2 regions of the Rhodoferax mekongensis genome follow, and region 1 is predicted to be linked to the other one. Evidence: riboswitches for the same ligand, from Rfam matches in the RefSeq annotation. Region 1 holds a riboswitch; the other holds the start of a gene.
What was found. Region 1 has a riboswitch for thiamine pyrophosphate ahead of thiC (phosphomethylpyrimidine synthase ThiC). Riboswitches for the same ligand answer to the same signal wherever they lie in the genome.

Region 1 (8,316 bases):
TATTTCTGGCCGCAGGGCTACCACGCGAGCAGCGGTGATGTCGCGACCGTCGCCTTGCAGGGCTTCCGGTTTGACCTGAAGGTCAGCGCCATCGCTGGTTTTTTGCTGCTCTTGGTGCTGCCGTGGGTGTCAGGCAAGGCGCACAAGCGCATCGTCGCGGGGCTGGCGCTGCTGTATGTGATGCTGTCGCTGATCAACCTGCATTACTTCGGCTTCTACAAAACGCCTATCGATTCCCTGATCTTCGGGCTGGCTGAGGACGACACCGCTGCCGTGCTCAAGACCATCTGGCACGACTTTCCGGTCATCTGGACGCTGCTGCTGGCAGCCGTGCTCACTTGGGGCTCAGTAGCTTTGCATCGCGTGCTTGCACGCCGCATTCAGCCGGATACAGTGCTGCACACCCGCCACGCGGTGGTCAAGCTGGTGGTCGTGATCGTGGCATTTTTCGCCTTGGCATTTGCCGGCAAAGGCACCATCCGTGAAATGGCGCTGCAGCGCCAGCACTTGACGGTGACCACCTCCCAGTTTCTGAACGACATGGTGCCCAACGGCATCATTGCACTCAAATACGCGTGGGACAGCCGCGGCCAGTCGCAGGATTTGTCCGACCCGAATGTGGGCGTCAAAGCTATGGGCTTCCGCTCCCCGCTGGCGGCGGCGGAGGCCTTGGGCCTGCCGCATGCGAACGATGCGGAAGTCAAAGCCGCGCTGTTTGCGCACGATCCCTTGCCCGCTGGAACCACCAAAAAGAACCTGATGTTCTTCCTGATGGAGTCCTGGAGCGCCGAGCCTATGCTCTACCAGAGCCCCACGTTTGACGTGCTGGGCCGCATGGCGCCCACCTTGCAGAACGCCTGTTACTTCAAGAATTTTGATTCCGCCCACGCGGGGACCCACCCGTCGCTGGAAGCGATTCTGTATTCCACGCCCATCACGCCGCTCACCCTCGGCGATGCAGGCCGCCGCACCATTCCCTGGACGGTGGCACAAGTGGCCAAGGAAGCGGGTTACCAGACCCTGTTTGTCACCTCCGCCCGCTCCGGCTGGCGCGACCTGAACCGCGTTCTCAAGGTGCAAGGCTTTGACGAAGTGGTCGACGCCAACAACCTCAAGGAAGCCTACCCGGAAGCCGTGTTGGGTATCTGGGGCGTGTGGGACGACTACGTCTTCAAGTACCTGAGCAAACGCATGGCTGCGCAGCCCAAGGACAAGCCCATTTTTGTGTTTGTGCTCACCAGCACCAATCACCCGCCCTACGACTTGCCCGCCGACTACAAGCGCGTGCCGCGCGACATGGCGCAGTGGAAGGGCGAGACCAGCTCCGAGACGCTGATTCCCAACCTCGACACGTACCACTACGCCACCGACTTGCTGGGCGGCTTTGTGCAAGAAGTGCAAAAGGGTCCGCTCAAGGACAACACCATCATTGCCGGCACGGGCGACCACAATGTCCGCTCCTTCGGGGTGTATGCCGACGCCAGCCGGCGCTATCTGGTGCGGCAGGTGCCGTTTGTGATTTGGGGTAGCAAGCTCCAGTGCGGCAACCAACTGGAACAACCGGCCAGCCATCGCGACATGTTCAACACCCTGTTCCCGCTGGCGGGCATCGAGGGCAACTACATCAATGCAGGGCGCAACTTGCTCAAAAACCTGCCCGCGCAACCGGATGCCTTGAACGCGCCACGGGCTGTGTTTTTCACAGGCGAAGCGCGCAATGCGCAGGGCATGTGGCAGCTGGGCAACCCCAAGTCTTTTGTGTGCACTTCGTCCAAGCCTACCCAGCAATGCGAGTTCAATGCACTGGACGATCAGCAGGAACGTGCCCGGTACGCACTCCTCGACTGGAACGTGCGCGTCTCGCTTCATAAATAATCGGGGTCTATGACCGACAAACTCAACGATCTCTTTTCCAGCAACCGCGCATGGGCCGCGGAGATGGAGCGCACCCGTCCCGGCTTTTTCACCGGGCTGGCCAATCAGCAAAAGCCCAAGTACATGTGGATCGGCTGCTCCGACAGCAGGGTGCCCGCCAATGAAATCATCGGCCTGGCACCGGGTGAAATTTTTGTGCACCGTAACGTGGCTAATGTGGTGGTGCATTCCGACCTGAACGCCTTGTCCACCATTCAGTTTGCGGTAGAGCGGCTCAAGGTCAAGCATGTGATGGTCGTGGGCCACTACGGCTGCTCGGGCGTGCAAGCAGCGCTCGAGGGCGCCCGTATCGGCCTGGCCGACAACTGGCTGCGCCATATCCAGGACGTGCGGGACCGCCACCGCGATATCCTGGACGCGATCCCCGACCACGGCAAGGCCGCCGCCTTGTGCGAGCTCAATGTGATCGAACAGGTGATCAACGTCGCGCAAAGCACCGTGCTGCAAGACGCCTGGGCCGCAGGGCAGGAAGTGACGCTGCATGGCTGGGTGTACGGCGTGCACGACGGCCTGGTGCAGGACCTGCACATGACGGTGGGCCGCGAGGACAACCTCGATGCGCTGTACCGGGAAGCCATTTCCGGCGTGCGGCTCATGCCCCGTCATCCCCGTTAAGCATCAAAACGGCCTGTGGCGCCCATGGAATATGCGCGAGCAGCTATCAAAAATATAGTGAATCTCGCGCATGTTTCCTACCCGGCTTGATTCCTCGGTTGCCTACGACATCGCGCGGGCGCTGCTTGACGGCTTTAACCGCCACTACCAGCTCTTCCGCACCGAGAGTGCGCGGGCCAAGCACCGGTTTGAAACCCGCGACTGGCATGGCCAGCAACGCGCCCAGCGCGAGCGCATTGAGTTTTACGGCTTGCGGGTACAAGAGTGTTCGCGCCGGCTGGAGCGCGAGTTCAAGGCCGGCGAGCAGGGCGCCGAGGTGTGGCAGCAGATCAAGCTCCACTACATCGGCCTGTTGGTGAATCACCATCAGCCGGAACTGGCCGAGACCTTCTTCAATTCGGTGACCACCAAAATCCTGCACCGCAGCTACTTTCAGAACGATTTCATTTTTGTGCGACCAGCGGTCAGTACCGAGTACATCGAGAACCTGGACGCGCCGGGTGCCCGCTACCAGCCCACCTACCGCTGCTACTACCCCACCCTGGACGACGTGCAGGCGCAGCTGGTGCGCATGGTGCAGGACTTTGACCTGCGGGTGCCGTTTGAAGACCTGGAGCGGGATGCCCGCAACGTGCTGGCGGTGATGACCCGGCAGTTGGGTGAGGCCAAGTTGCTCGCCAACTTTCAGGTGCAGGTGCTCTCCAGCCTGTTCTTCCGGAACAAGGGTTGCTACATCATCGGCAAGCTGATCAACGGCTATACCGAAGCCGGCTTTGCGCTGCCGGTGCTGCACAGCAAAGACGGCCAGCTGCGTATCGATGCGGCGCTGTTCGGGGAGGATGATCTTCTGCGCCTCTTCAGCTTTGCGCGGGCCTACTTCATGGTGGACATGGAGATCCCCAGCGCCTATGTGCAGTTTCTGCGCAGCATGATGCCGCGCAAACCGCGCAACGAAATCTACAACGCGCTGGGGCTGGCCAAGCAGGGCAAGACCCTGTTTTACCGCGACTTTCTGCACCACCTGCAGCACAGTAGCGACAAGTTCCGCATTGCAGCCGGTATCAAGGGCATGGTGATGCTGGTGTTTGACCTGCCCAGCTACCCTTATGTGTTCAAGGTCATCAAAGACTACTTTCCGCACCAGAAGGAAACCACCCGCGAGCAGGTCATGGGCAAGTACCAGCTGGTCAAGCAGCACGACCGCGTAGGCCGCATGGCCGATACGCTGGACTATGGCGATGTGGCGTTCCCTCGGGATCGTTTCAGCGATGAGCTGATTGCCGAGCTGCAGCAGTTTGCGCCCAGCCAACTGGAGATCAGCGACCGCGATGGCGATGGCCGTACCGAGGTCATCCTCAAGCACGTCTACATCGAGCGCCGCATGATCCCGCTCAATATGTACCTGCAAGAAGCGTTTGATGCGGGCGGCGCGGACCGCAGCAACCAGAGCCCCGCAGCCCTGCGGGCACGGCACCAGATTGAGCGCTCGGTGATTGACTACGGCTACGCCATCAAAGACATGGTGGCCGCCAACATCTTCCCCGGCGACATGCTCTGGAAGAACTTCGGCATCACCCGTAACAACAAGGTCGTGTTCTATGACTACGACGAAATCGAATACCTCACCGATTGCAACTTCCGCAAAGTGCCCGAACCACGCAACGAGGAAGAAGAAATGTCCGGTGAAGTTTGTTACGCCGTCGGCCCGCGCGATGTGTTTCCCGAAACTTTTGCGCCTTTTCTGCTGGGCAATCCGCTGGTGCGCGACGTGTTCATGCAATACCACGCCAATCTGCTGGACCCCGCCTTCTGGCAGACGCAGAAGGAGCGTATTGCTGCGGGGTATGTGCATGATGTGTACCCGTATGAGAAGGAAAAACGATTCACACGGCTGTGAGTTTTTTACTTTGTCGTACACTCCGCCCTGCCCGGGGTGCGCAGTGGTTGCGCTGAGATGGATACCAAACCCGTGAACTTGATCTGGTTCATACCAGCGTAAGAAGTGCAGAGCAGTGCCCCCGGCCGTGTGCCGTGCGGGCCGTGGCTCATTCCAAGTTTTCGGGGGCGTGTTTTTCTCTTTCTTCGGGCGTTAACCCGGAGATTTCCCAGTGAACGCACCCGACAAACTCGCCCAATTCATTCGCCTCACACGCGAGCCGCTTCCCGCTTCCACCAAACGTTATCTGCAAGGCAGCCGCCCTGACATTCAGGTGCCGCTGCGCGAAATCATGCAGAGCAATGGCGAGGCCATCACGGTGTACGACACCTCCGGCCCGTACACCGACCCGCGTGCCCACATCGACGTGCGTTCGGGCTTGCCGCTGGTGCGCGCACAGTGGATTGCCGGTCGTGGCGACACCGAGTTGTACGAAGGCCGCAAGCCCTTTGCGCTGGATGATGGCCTGAAGCACGGCGAAACCGACGCCCTGGCTGCCTTGCGTGCTCAAGCCGCCGGCCTGCAACGCCAGCCGCGCCGTGCCAAGAGTGGCGCCAACGTCACGCAAATGCACTACGCGCGCAAAGGCATCGTCACACCCGAGATGGAATACGTCGCCCTGCGTGAGAACCAGAACCTGGAGTGGCAAGCGCAATACCTGAGCAACGCAGACCGCGAGAAGCGTCTGGCCGGCAACAGCTTTGGAGCCAGCATCCCGAAGGTGGTGACGCCCGAGTTCGTGCGGGATGAAGTGGCCCGCGGCCGCGCCATCATCCCCGCCAACATCAACCATACCGAGCTGGAGCCCATGGCGATTGGCCGCAACTTCCTGGTGAAGATCAACGCCAACATCGGCAACTCGGCAGTGACGTCCAGCATCGAGGAGGAAGTGGAAAAGCTGGTCTGGTCCATTCGCTGGGGTGCCGACACCGTGATGGACTTGTCAACCGGCAAAAACATTCACACTACACGCGACTGGATCGTGCGCAACAGCCCGGTACCCATCGGCACCGTGCCGATTTACCAGGCGCTGGAAAAGGTGGGCGGCATTGCCGAAGACCTGACCTGGGAGATCTTCCGGGACACATTGATTGAGCAAGCGGAGCAGGGCGTGGACTATTTCACGGTGCATGCCGGCGTACGCCTGCCCTTCATCCACCTCACGGCGAACCGGGTAACAGGCATCGTCTCGCGCGGTGGCTCCATCATGGCCAAGTGGTGCATCGCCCATCACAAAGAAAACTTTTTGTACACGCACTTCGACGAGATGACGGAGATCATGCGCGCGTACGACGTGAGCTATTCGCTGGGCGATGGCCTGCGCCCGGGCTCTGGTGCTGATGCGAATGACGAAGCCCAATTTGCCGAGCTGCACACCTTGGGTGAGCTGACGCACAAGGCCTGGCAGCAGGATGTGCAGGTCATGATCGAAGGCCCCGGCCACGTGCCCATGCACATGGTGCAGGCCAACATGACCGAGCAGCTCAAGCACTGCGGTGAAGCCCCGTTCTACACCCTCGGGCCGCTGACGACTGACATTGCGCCGGGCTACGACCACATCACCAGCGGCATTGGTGCAGCCATGATTGGCTGGTTTGGTACCGCCATGCTGTGCTATGTGACGCCCAAGGAACACCTGGGCCTGCCGGACCGCGAGGACGTGAAGACCGGCATCATTACCTACAAGATTGCCGCCCACGTGGCCGACGTGGCCAAGGGCCATCCGGGCGTGCGGGCGCGGGATGATGCCTTGTCCAAGGCGCGCTTTGAGTTCCGCTGGATGGACCAGTTCAACCTCTCGCTGGACCCCGACACCGCCAAGCAGTTTCACGACGAAACCCTGCCGGCCGAAGGCGCCAAGGTGGCGCATTTCTGCTCCATGTGCGGCCCCAAGTTCTGCTCCATGAAGATCACCCAGGAGGTGCGTGACTACGCCAAGAACTTGGGCGTGAGCGAGGAGCAGGCGTTGCAATCGGGCATGGCCGTGATGTCGGGCGAGTTCAAAAAGGTGGGCGGGGAAATCTACATCCCCATCAACCTGGTACCGACCTCCGACCAAGACCCCAAGGCCTGACGATGGCGATGCGCATAGGCATTGCCGGCGCGGGCGTGCTCGGGCGGCTACTGGCGTTCACGCTCAGCCGCGCAGGCCACGACGTGCAGGTGTTTGACTCGGCGTCGGGCCCCGGCCCGCGTGCGGAGTCCGGTTCGCGGGCTGCGGGCTGGACCGCGGCTGGCATGCTGAGCCCAGTGGCTGAGCTGGAGCGCGCGGGTAGCGAAGTGTTTGTATTGGGCGTGCGCTCCTGCCAGCTCTGGCCGCAGATCGTGCAGGCGCTGTCTGAGCCGGTAGCCCTGCACATGCACGGCAGCCTGCTGCTGGCCCACCGCAGCGATGCCGGTGCGGCCCAGCGCGTTGTCGGACTCTTGCAAGCCAAGGCCGATGCGCCATACCAACCGCAGTCGTTAACGATGGATGCACTGCGCGCGCTGGAGCCCTCCATCCAAGGCCCGGCGCTGGCTTGGTTGCTGCCCAGTGAGGGCCAGATACACCCCGTTCAGGCCCTGCAGGCGCTGGGCGCACAAGCCGCGGTGCAAGGTGTGCAATGGCATTGGGGCAGCACCGTCACGGCGTTGGACGCAGGCGCGATCCAGGTCGGTGAAACACAACATCGCTTCGACCATGTGTTCGACGTACGTGGCGTGGGCGCCAAGCCCGCGTTGCCGGTGCGCGGTGTGCGTGGCGAGGTGTTCTGGTTGCACGCGCCCGGCGTGCCCTTGCACCGCCCGGTGCGCCTGCTGCACCCGCGCCACTCCATCTACATGGTGCCTCGCCCCGGTGATGTGATCGTGGTGGGGGCCAGCGAAATCGAAAGTGAAGACCGCTCGCCCGTGTCCCTGCGCAGCACGCTGGAGCTGCTGAGTGCGGCCCACAGCGTCATGCCCGCACTGGCCGAAGCCCGCGTGGTGCACACCGAAACCAACCTGCGCCCCGCGTTGCCCGACAACCTGCCGGCCATCCGCCACAGCGCACGCAAAACAGACATCAACGGCCTCTTCCGCCACGGCTGGCTCATCGCCCCGGCACTGGTGGAGCAGGCATTGCAAGAGCTCAAGCTATGACCACCACAGACACCGAGCCAAAGACCATCACAATCACTGTGAACGGCACCCCGGAAACGACAAACGCCCGAACCCTACAGGAATGGTTGGATGCACGCGGAGTGCTGCCGGCGGCGCTGGCCACCGCCGTCAACGGCAACTTCGTACCCCGCAGCCAGCGCGCCCAGCAGCCGCTGGCAGAGGGCGACACCATCCTCACCTTTCAACCCATCGAAGGCGGTTGACCCATGACTACACACATGAATGGCGAAGCGGTGGATCAACTTACCGCATCACAAAAGATCGATGGACTCGAACGCTCAACCGCCACACAAAGTGACTTGGCGGCAGCGTGTTCTGCGCAGGTCAAGGAGGAGCCCGCAAAGCGGGCGGGGGACACGGAGCAGAGCACACTGCCGCCAAGTCGCCTCGAAGAAGTAAGCGAATGGCACATAGGTGGAAAAGCATTGACCAGCCGCTTCTTCCTGGGCACCGCAGCCTACCCCTCGCCCCAAATACTGCAAGACGCTATTGCAACTTCCGGCGCCCAAGTCGTCACCATGGGCCTGCGCCGCCAACTCGCCCACGGAGCCGAGGCCGGCGACTTCTTCGCCCTCATCAAAGCCACAGGCGCCCACCTGCTGCCCAACACCGCCGGCTGCCACACCGCCCGCGAAGCCATCACCCTGGCCCACATGGCCCGCGAACTGTTTGACACCACCTGGATCAAG
Region 2 (8,316 bases), 600 kb from region 1:
AGCAGACCGCCGGCCGCCAGCAACGCTACGCCCCAACGCACACCGCTGCCACCGCCTTGGCTGTGCCCCAATCCCTTCAGGGTTTGGGCGGGTGGCAAGGCTTGCGCCAGTCGGGCAGGGCCCCATGCGCCGAGCAAAGCTGCGGCAGTGCCCAGTGCCCCGAACACCAGCGCAGCCCAAGGGCTCCATTGCAAGGCCGGTGTGGCGCCGCTGAAGTAACCGCCACCCAAGTCGCCACCCAACAAGCGCAGGGCCAGGGCCGCCAATGCAGTGCCCAGCAGCAAGCCCAGCGCACTGCCGAAGGCACCCAAAGCAGCGGCTTCCCACAACACCAGTTGCAGGCGCTGCCGACCGGTCAGGCCCAGCACCGCCAGCAAGGCAAACTGCTGCGAGCGCCGCGTCACGCTCAAGGCGAGCACCGAAAACACCAGAAAGCCGCCGGTAAACAAGGCCACCAGCGCCAGCACCGTGAGGTTCACCCGATAGGCGCGTGAGAGATTGCTGACCCGGGTGACGGCATCGCCGGGCTCGCGCAGTGTGGCACCTGCCGGCCAATCGGCCTCGCTTTGCAGTCGTTGCACCAAAGCCTTGCGGTCAACCCCGGCGCGCAGACGCAGGTCGACCCGCGTGATGCGTTCGCCCAAGCCGAACAGGTCTTGGACCGCGGCAATGTCCATCACGGCCAGCGCGGCGCCGCCCGCCGCCACGCTGCCCGCCACCCGCACCGCTTGCATGCGCAAGCCAATCTGCAATAGCAGCGTGTCGTCACCGAGAGACTGGCGTGCCAGCGGATTCAAAAAAACGGCATCGGGCGCGAAGAAGGACAGTCTGTCTGCGCCTTCGGCCTTGTCCGGCCGCGGCAGCAAGTCCGGGGCCATGGCGGCCACTTGCAGAGGGTCGATGCCGATCACCCGCAGCAGCGTGCGCTTGGGCTCGGCGCTGGTGTTCGTACTGGGGATGGGTGAGGCGGGCAGGGCGTACGTGCTGATTTCCAGCACTGGCGAGGCCAGCACAATGTCCGGATCGCGCTGCAAGCGGCCCCATAGTTCCAGAGGCACGCCCTCGGTGCTGTTGGCGCTGCGCAGCTCCAGGTCGGGCTGGCCGCCCACCGAACGCACCGCCTGCGAAAACTCGTCCAAGGCAGAGGCGTTGATCAGGTGCACCGAAAACGCCAGCGCCACCCCCAGCATCACCGACACCACCGCTGCCGCATTGCGCCAAGGGTGCTGGCGCAGCTCTTGCCAGGAGAAGCTGCAAAGTAGGGGCCACAAGGGCCCGGCGGGGCGCCGGTAGTTCTGGAACATGGGGCGATTGTGCGTCTGCTGGCGATGGATGTACGCCGGCGCCTACAATCACGGCTTCCACCGGGGGTGTCCGTCACAGGACTGAGAAATACCCCATGTACCTGATCTGGGTTATGCCAGCGTAGGAAGCGTGAGAGGCCAGAGTCCCGTTTGCGGGTGCCGGTTTTTGATGCAGCCGTCGCCGGCGCATTGAAAGAGAGCACACCATGCAACACGGGATTTTTTCGTTTCTGAAGACCACTTTGGGCGTTGCGCTACTGACAGCGGGGCTGTCTGCGACGCAAGCGCAAGCGCAAGAGCTGCGTGTACTGACCCACAGCTCCTTCACCGTCCCCAAGCCATTGCTGGCCCAGTTTGAAAAAGAGAACGGTGTAAAGCTGCGAATCACCAAAGCGGGTGATGCCGGCGAAATGCTCAACAAGCTCATCCTCACCAAGGCCAACCCGATTGCCGACGTGGTGTATGGCATTGACAACGCTTTGGCCCCCAAGGCACTGGCGGCTGACGTGTTGGAAGCCGGTGCTCCCGCTGCGGCCGGCCGCAAACCCGTGGCTGAACTGCCCGCGCCCCTGGTGCCGGTGGACTACGGCTATGTCACCCTGAACTACGACAAAGCATGGTTCGCCAAAAACGGTGTGGCCTTGCCCAAGACGCTGGACGACTTGACCCAGCCCGCCTATGCCAAATTGCTGGTCGTGCAAAACCCGGCCACCAGCAGCCCCGGCTATGCGTTTTTGCTTTCTACCATCGCCACCTTGGGCGAAGACAAGGCCTTTGATTTCTGGGCCAAGCTGCGCGCCAATGGCCTGAAAGTGGCCAAAGGCTGGACTGAGGCCTACTACACCGAGTTCAGCCAGAACGGCGGCAAGCACCCCCTCGTGGTCAGCTATGCCACCAGCCCGGCGGCCGAGCTGTTTTACAGCAAGACCAAATTGGCCGAACCACCCACAGGCTCCTTGAGCTTGCCCGGTGCGGTGTTCCGCCAAGTCGAAGGCGTGGCGCTGGTCAAGGGCGGCAAAAACCGCGCCGCCGCCGAGAAGTTTGTGGACTTCATGCGTTCTGCCCCCGTTCAAACCGGCATGCAAACCGAAATGTGGATGTTCCCTGCCGAAGCGGGTGTGGCCAAGGCTGAGGCCTTCAAGTTCGCGCCTGAGCCCACGGCGTTTAGTGCCCCTTCGGATGCGGACATTGCGGCCAAGGGCGCAGAGTGGGTGGCACGTTGGACCAAGGTGGTCTTGAAGTAAGTGCTGTCGCGGCGCGCGGTGCGTGGAGCGTAAAGGCGGGATGCAAGCTGTAGCGAGGCGGACCGGCGTCTTTGCGCGCTGGTGGCTGGCGGCAGTGCCCTTGGCGTTTCTCGCGGTGGTCTTGGTAGCGCCGGCGCTGCGCTTGCTCGCAGAGGGTTGGGGTGCGGAGAGCTTGTGGGCACCTTGGCAGGACGACTATTTGCGCGGGCGTCTGCTCTGGTCGCTGGCGCAAGCGGCCATGACCTGTGTGGCTACTTTGCTGCTCGGCTTGCCCATGGCTTGGGTGCTGGCACGCTGGGAGTTTCCCGGCCGGGCACTCCTGTTGCGAGGGCTGATGCTGCCCTTTGTGGTACCGACTTTGGTGGCAGCCATGGGCGTGTTGGCGTTTGCAGGACCGAACGGTTGGCTCTCGCGCTGGGGTGGGCCGGACCTGCAAGGCACACCCTGGCTGCTGCTGTACGGCAACCTGTTCTTCAACCTGTGTGTGGTGGTGCGTGCCGGCGTCGATGCGCTTTCCAGTGTGAGTGCCGCGCGAGTGGCCGCGGCCCGCAGTCTGGGGGCCACACCCTGGCGGGCTTTCTGGCGGGTGGAGTGGCCGGCCGTTGCGCCGTGGTTGGCCTCCGCCCTGTGCCTGGTGTTTCTGTATTGCTTCTCGGGGTTTGGTCTGGCCTTGGTGCTGGGCGGGCAGAACTACGCCACCGCCGAGGTCGAGATCTACACCTTGGTCGCCCACGAGCTGCAGCTCGGGCAGGCCGGTGTGCTGTCTTTGTGGATGCTGGCACTCACCGCCATCGTGGCCTGGGGCTATGCCTTCATGGAGCGCCGTTTGGCTACACCCGCGCGTGCCGACGCCATACTCCGCCGCTGCCCGCAAGGCTGGGTCGCTTGGGGGGCAGTGGTCGCTGTTGTGTTGATTTGGATGCTTATTTGTGCTGCGCCGCTCGTCAGCATTGCGCGAGGCGCTATGAATTCAGGAGCTATGGCTTGGGCCGTGTTGACCGATGAAGACACGCTCTCGGCCTTGTCCAACACCGCGCAATTCTCAGCACTGGCGCTGGCGCTGGCTACCGGCTTGGGGCTGGCACACGCCTTGGCCGCGCAGCGCGTGCTGTGGCTGCGTACGCTGGTGTTTCTGCCATTTATTGTGTCGCCGGTGATGGTGGCATTTGGTTTGCTGCTGCTGTACCCGCAGTGGAGCAGCAGTTTCGGGGTGTTGGTGGCGGCGTATGCGTTGTTGGCTTATCCCTTCGTCGCCAAGTCGCTGGCCGCGAGGCTGGACAGCCTGCCCGCGCACTACTTGGAGGCCGCGCGCAGCTTGGGCGCAAGTCCGTGGCGCTGCTTCTGGCGGGTGACCTTGCCATTGCTGGCACCGGCCTTGCGCCGGGGAATGGCATTTGCCGCTGCCACCGCAGTGGGGGAATTTGCGGTGAGCTTGTTTCTGTCGCGCCCTGAGTGGGCCACGCTCACCACCCTGATCTACCAGCACCTGGGCAAACCGGGGGCGGACAATCTGGCAGCTGCGCAAGTGTTGGCCTGTGTGCTGATGGGGCTGGCTTTGCTGGCCTTTGTGTTGATTGAATGGCCGACTGGCGAGGACGAAGCGCGTGCTTGAGCTGCTGAACATTTCCAAACAATGGGTGCCACCGACTGGTGCGCCCAAGGCCTTGCTGCGTGGCGCAACAGTATCGGTAAGTGCTGGCGAAACCGTGGCCTTGTTGGGCCCCAGCGGCAGCGGCAAAAGCACCCTGTTGCGCATTGCCGCCGGGCTGGAGCAGGCGGATGCCGGCATGGTGCGCATGGATGGCGCAGACATCTCTGCCACACCGCCCGAGCGGCGCGGCTTTGCGCTTATGTTCCAGGATTTCGCCCTGTTCCCGCACCTCAACGTGCAGGACAACGTAGCGTTCGGGCTGGTCGAGCAGCGCATACCCAAAGCGGCTGCGCGCGATCAAGCGCGGGCCATGCTGGCGCGCTTCGGCTTATCGGCCTACGCTTTGTCCAAAGTCTGGCAACTCTCTGGCGGCGAGCAGCAGCGCGTGGCGCTCGCCCGTGCGCTGATCACCCGCCCCCGAGCCCTGCTGCTGGACGAGCCTTTCTCAGCGCTGGATGCTGACTTGCGCTTGCAACTGCGGGAAGAGTTCAAAGCCCATATCGCCGAACACCGCATGGCTACTTTGTGGGTCACGCATGACGAATCGGAGGCGCGTGCCATGGCCGCTCGTGGGTATCGGCTGTTAGAAGGCACTTTATTGCGAATTTGGTGAAATAGTTCCGGGGAGTAGTCCGACCGGCCTATCGCAGTGTGGCCCGAGTCAATGTATCTTCCAGTTACAAATTTAAGGGTGTAAAAATGAAAATTTCCTCCGCAAAAACAGGCCTCGCCTTGCTCATCATGGGTTTAGCGAGCTTTGTCGCACACGCCACGCCGGTTGTCGTGCTGACCAAACCCAATACCTACGACACCATCTATGGCGTCAACTTCGGCACTTCCAGCACTTACACCACCAGTTTCTTGGGGGGGTAACTGCGAGCTTTTCTGCGCTGAAGGGCAATGCTGCTGCAAAGTTCAGCTTCAAGTCTGCGCAGGATGGCTTCCAAGGGGTGGGCGTTTCACCTCTGTCTGGTAGCGAGCGAACCCCCGGAGAAATCGACATTGGCGAGAGCATCAAGGGCTCCTTCTCGCATGCCGTTCAGATTAAGAATTTCTCGGTTGGTCTCCTGTTCAATGGCCCTGAGTACAAGGACGTGAAAGAGAAAGCGGTTGTTTCGGTGGTCTATGCCGACAACAGCAAAGCATCGTTCAGCCTGATTGCGACTGGTGACACCAATGCCACATGGAGCGTCTCCGGGTCCACCGTCAACATGTTGAGTCAAGCGACCCTCGGCAAGGGCGGAGCTTGGTCGGTGGTCAATCCGTTCGGCAACAAGTTGGTCAAATCCATCGCGTTTGGCGCTGATTACGGCACGCCATCTTGCAAGGGATGCACCAACCAATCGGATTACACGTTCATGAGCATCACAGCTGCTGTTCCCGAACCCGAAACCTACGCCATGTTGTTGGCTGGTCTGGCGGCCATTGGTGCGATGGTGCGGCGCAAGAAGAAGGTCTGATTTCCTCTTGCATGCGAAAAGCCTCTGTGAACCACAGAGGCTTTTTTTATGGTGTTTTATCCAAGGGTCTGATGCTGTCTTTGAGTACCTGCGGGGGGTAGTAGGCCGCAAAGCCTTTGTGTACGGTACCGGCCTGTGCGGTGCGTTGCATAGCAGACTGTAGGAACTTCATCAGGCCGGGTTCCAGTGAGGTCTTGGAGAGGTACACGCCACTCTCGCCCCAAGGCATGTTGTCCAGCGGTTCAAAACGCAGTTTGTCCAGAAGATCTGCCAGCCGTGCATCCTCTTGCATGGCACCGTAGATGATGGTGGGCACCATGATGGTCACATCGTTGGGGTTGGTCTTCATGAGCCGCGCTACCGCGTTGGGATCGGCCTCTAGAAGAACCCGGTTCTCTTTGGCCATGGCCTCGATCAGTTCGTGGTACGCACTGCCGTAGTCGTAGCCGCGCACCACCACCAAGCGGACCTCTTTGTTGTTGAGTACGTCTTGGGTCGTTCTGAACGCTGCGCGTTGCATGTCGCCCAAGGAAATCACCATGGCCCGGCTCCGCACCATAGGCACGAATACGCCGAACTCATCCCGCCTTACCGATCGGGTGCTCGCCACAATCATGTCGGCTTTGCCGGTCTCGTACAGCTTCTCAAGTCTCGCGCGAGGGACCGGTGTGACCACAAAGCGGCAGTTCTCCTTGACGGAGATGGCCTTGAGGATGTCGGGGTAAATGCCGCGCACGGTGTCGCCATCAATCACGACGCTTTGACCCGTGGCAGACACAGGCACTTGGATGGCGCGGTTGCAATGTGCCCATGCAAGGCCAGACATGCTGATGCCCACGCTTGCCATGGCGACGCGACGATTGATGCCTGCGGGGTTTTTCAAGATGTGGACTGCTTGGTTGCGCTTTGTTACAAATTTGAAAACCAGTCTAACTCAGCGCCCGGCGTTTGTCAGCCACGGGCGTCCGTCATGCCTTCGGAGCGCAAATGCAGTACCCGGTTGGCCTGTTCAGTTGCGGCCAGTGAGTGGGTGACCAGCACCAGTGCGCTGCCATGCTTGCGGGACTGGTGCACCAGGGCCTCCATCACTTTGGCGGCTGTGCCGGGGTCCAGGTTGCCGGTGGGTTCGTCCGCCAAAATAAGCGCCGGCTGATGCACCAAAGCTCGGGCGATAGCCACGCGCTGTAACTGCCCGCCGCTGAGTTGTTGGGGCAATCGTGCGCCCAGATCGCCCAAGCCCACGGCCTGCAGCATGGCGCTTACACGGTCCGGGGCGTGGCGTCCCAGAAGCAGCAACGGGAGAGCCACATTCTGGGCGACGTCGAGGTGCGGCAATACATGGAAGGCCTGGAATACAAAACCCACGCTCTCCCGGCGCAGCAGCGCGCGGCCGTCGTCGGAAAGGGTGCCTAGGTTCTGGCCCGCGAGCTCCACAGTACCGCTGTCCCAGTTGTCCAAGCCCGCCATGCAGTTGAGCAAGGTGGACTTGCCCACGCCGGATTCGCCCACGATAGCGACAAACTCACCAGGCTTCACGTCCAGATGGACGTTCTTGAACACCGGCATGGTGCCGTAGTGCTTGGCCAAACCGGATATGCGCAGAATCATGGGGTCTTCCGTTGACGTAGCATGACGCGTACAGCAGCCAGCAGTGCGCTTTGCGCGTCGGACCGGTCTGCCGCAATCACTTGGCGCTGTGGCATGGAGCGCAACCACGTAATCTGCCGTTTGGCGAGCTGGCGTGTCGCGAAGATACCTTTGTCGCGCAGCTCGGCCATGTGCGAGGTGCCGGCCAACGCTTCCCATGCCTGGCGGTAGCCCACACAACGCATGCTGGGCAGGTCTGGGTGCAGGTCGCCCCGGGCCATGAGGGTTTTGACTTCATCCAGAAAACCGCCTTGCAGCATCAGGTCAAAGCGCTGGGCGATGCGCGCATGCAGCCAGGCGCGATCTTCCGGTTCCAAGGAAAAAGGGCGCTGGCGCCCGTGTTATCTGCGCGAGCAGCTTCTTTTTTGATAGCGTCCTGCTGCACATGAAAGGTGGAGAGTGGCTTGCCCGAGACACGGTACACCTCCAGCGCACGCTGGATACGCTGGCTGTCGGCTGGTGCCAAGCGGGCTGCGGTTACGGGGTCTACCGCAGCCAGTTGGGCGTGCATGGCAGGCCAACCCAGCGCTGCAGCTTCGGCCTCCAGCGCGGCACGGACCTCGGGGCTGGCTGCGGGCATGTCATCCAGCCCGTCCAACAAGGCTTTGAAGTACAGCATGGTGCCGCCCACCAGCAGCGGCAGTTTGCCGCGGACGTGGATGTCTGTGATCAATGCCTTCGCGTCCTTGACAAACTCGGCGGCGCTGTAGGCCTCCAAGGGATCGCGGATGTTGATCAGGTGGTGGGGCACGGCGGCCAGCTCATGGGCTTCGGGTTTGGCAGTGCCGATGTCCATGCCCCGGTAGACCAGGGCGGAATCTACGCTGATGATTTCGGCGTCATGCTCCGCTGCGATGGCCAATGCGGCGGCGGTTTTGCCGGCAGCCGTGGGGCCGGCCAGGCACAGGTAGAAAGGCAAAACCTGGCTCATGCACGGGCCCCCGCTTGGATACGCGACCGCGTCACGCGCTGCAGCAAGAGCAGCAGTCCGACGGCTGCCACGGTGAGAC

Region 2: it holds a riboswitch for thiamine pyrophosphate, as region 1 does, so the genes downstream of both, RAN89_RS15550 (thiamine ABC transporter substrate-binding protein) here and thiC (phosphomethylpyrimidine synthase ThiC) in region 1, are expected to answer to the same signal.

The regions. Positions count from the first base shown of each region.
Region 1 is NZ_CP132507.1:3,868,042-3,876,357, reverse strand. Features, by position in the region: gene RAN89_RS18520 (LTA synthase family protein) at 1-1,875, shown strand, start outside; gene can (carbonate dehydratase) at 1,885-2,550, shown strand; gene aceK (bifunctional isocitrate dehydrogenase kinase/phosphatase) at 2,621-4,447, shown strand; TPP riboswitch at 4,470-4,570, shown strand; gene thiC (phosphomethylpyrimidine synthase ThiC) at 4,659-6,560, shown strand; gene RAN89_RS18500 (FAD-dependent oxidoreductase) at 6,569-7,606, shown strand; gene thiS (sulfur carrier protein ThiS) at 7,603-7,830, shown strand; gene RAN89_RS18490 (thiazole synthase) at 7,834-8,316, shown strand, end outside.
Region 2 is NZ_CP132507.1:3,268,108-3,276,423, reverse strand. Features, by position in the region: gene RAN89_RS15555 (ABC transporter permease) at 1-1,304, opposite strand, end outside; TPP riboswitch at 1,357-1,450, shown strand; gene RAN89_RS15550 (thiamine ABC transporter substrate-binding protein) at 1,511-2,548, shown strand; gene RAN89_RS15545 (ABC transporter permease) at 2,589-4,160, shown strand; gene RAN89_RS15540 (ABC transporter ATP-binding protein) at 4,153-4,812, shown strand; gene RAN89_RS15535 (hypothetical protein) at 4,899-5,072, shown strand; partial or broken gene RAN89_RS18645 (PEPxxWA-CTERM sorting domain-containing protein) at 5,558-5,659, shown strand; gene RAN89_RS15525 (substrate-binding periplasmic protein) at 5,706-6,542, opposite strand; gene RAN89_RS15520 (ABC transporter ATP-binding protein) at 6,611-7,267, opposite strand; partial or broken gene miaA (tRNA (adenosine(37)-N6)-dimethylallyltransferase MiaA) at 7,264-8,237, opposite strand; gene RAN89_RS15510 (MATE family efflux transporter) at 8,234-8,316, opposite strand, start outside.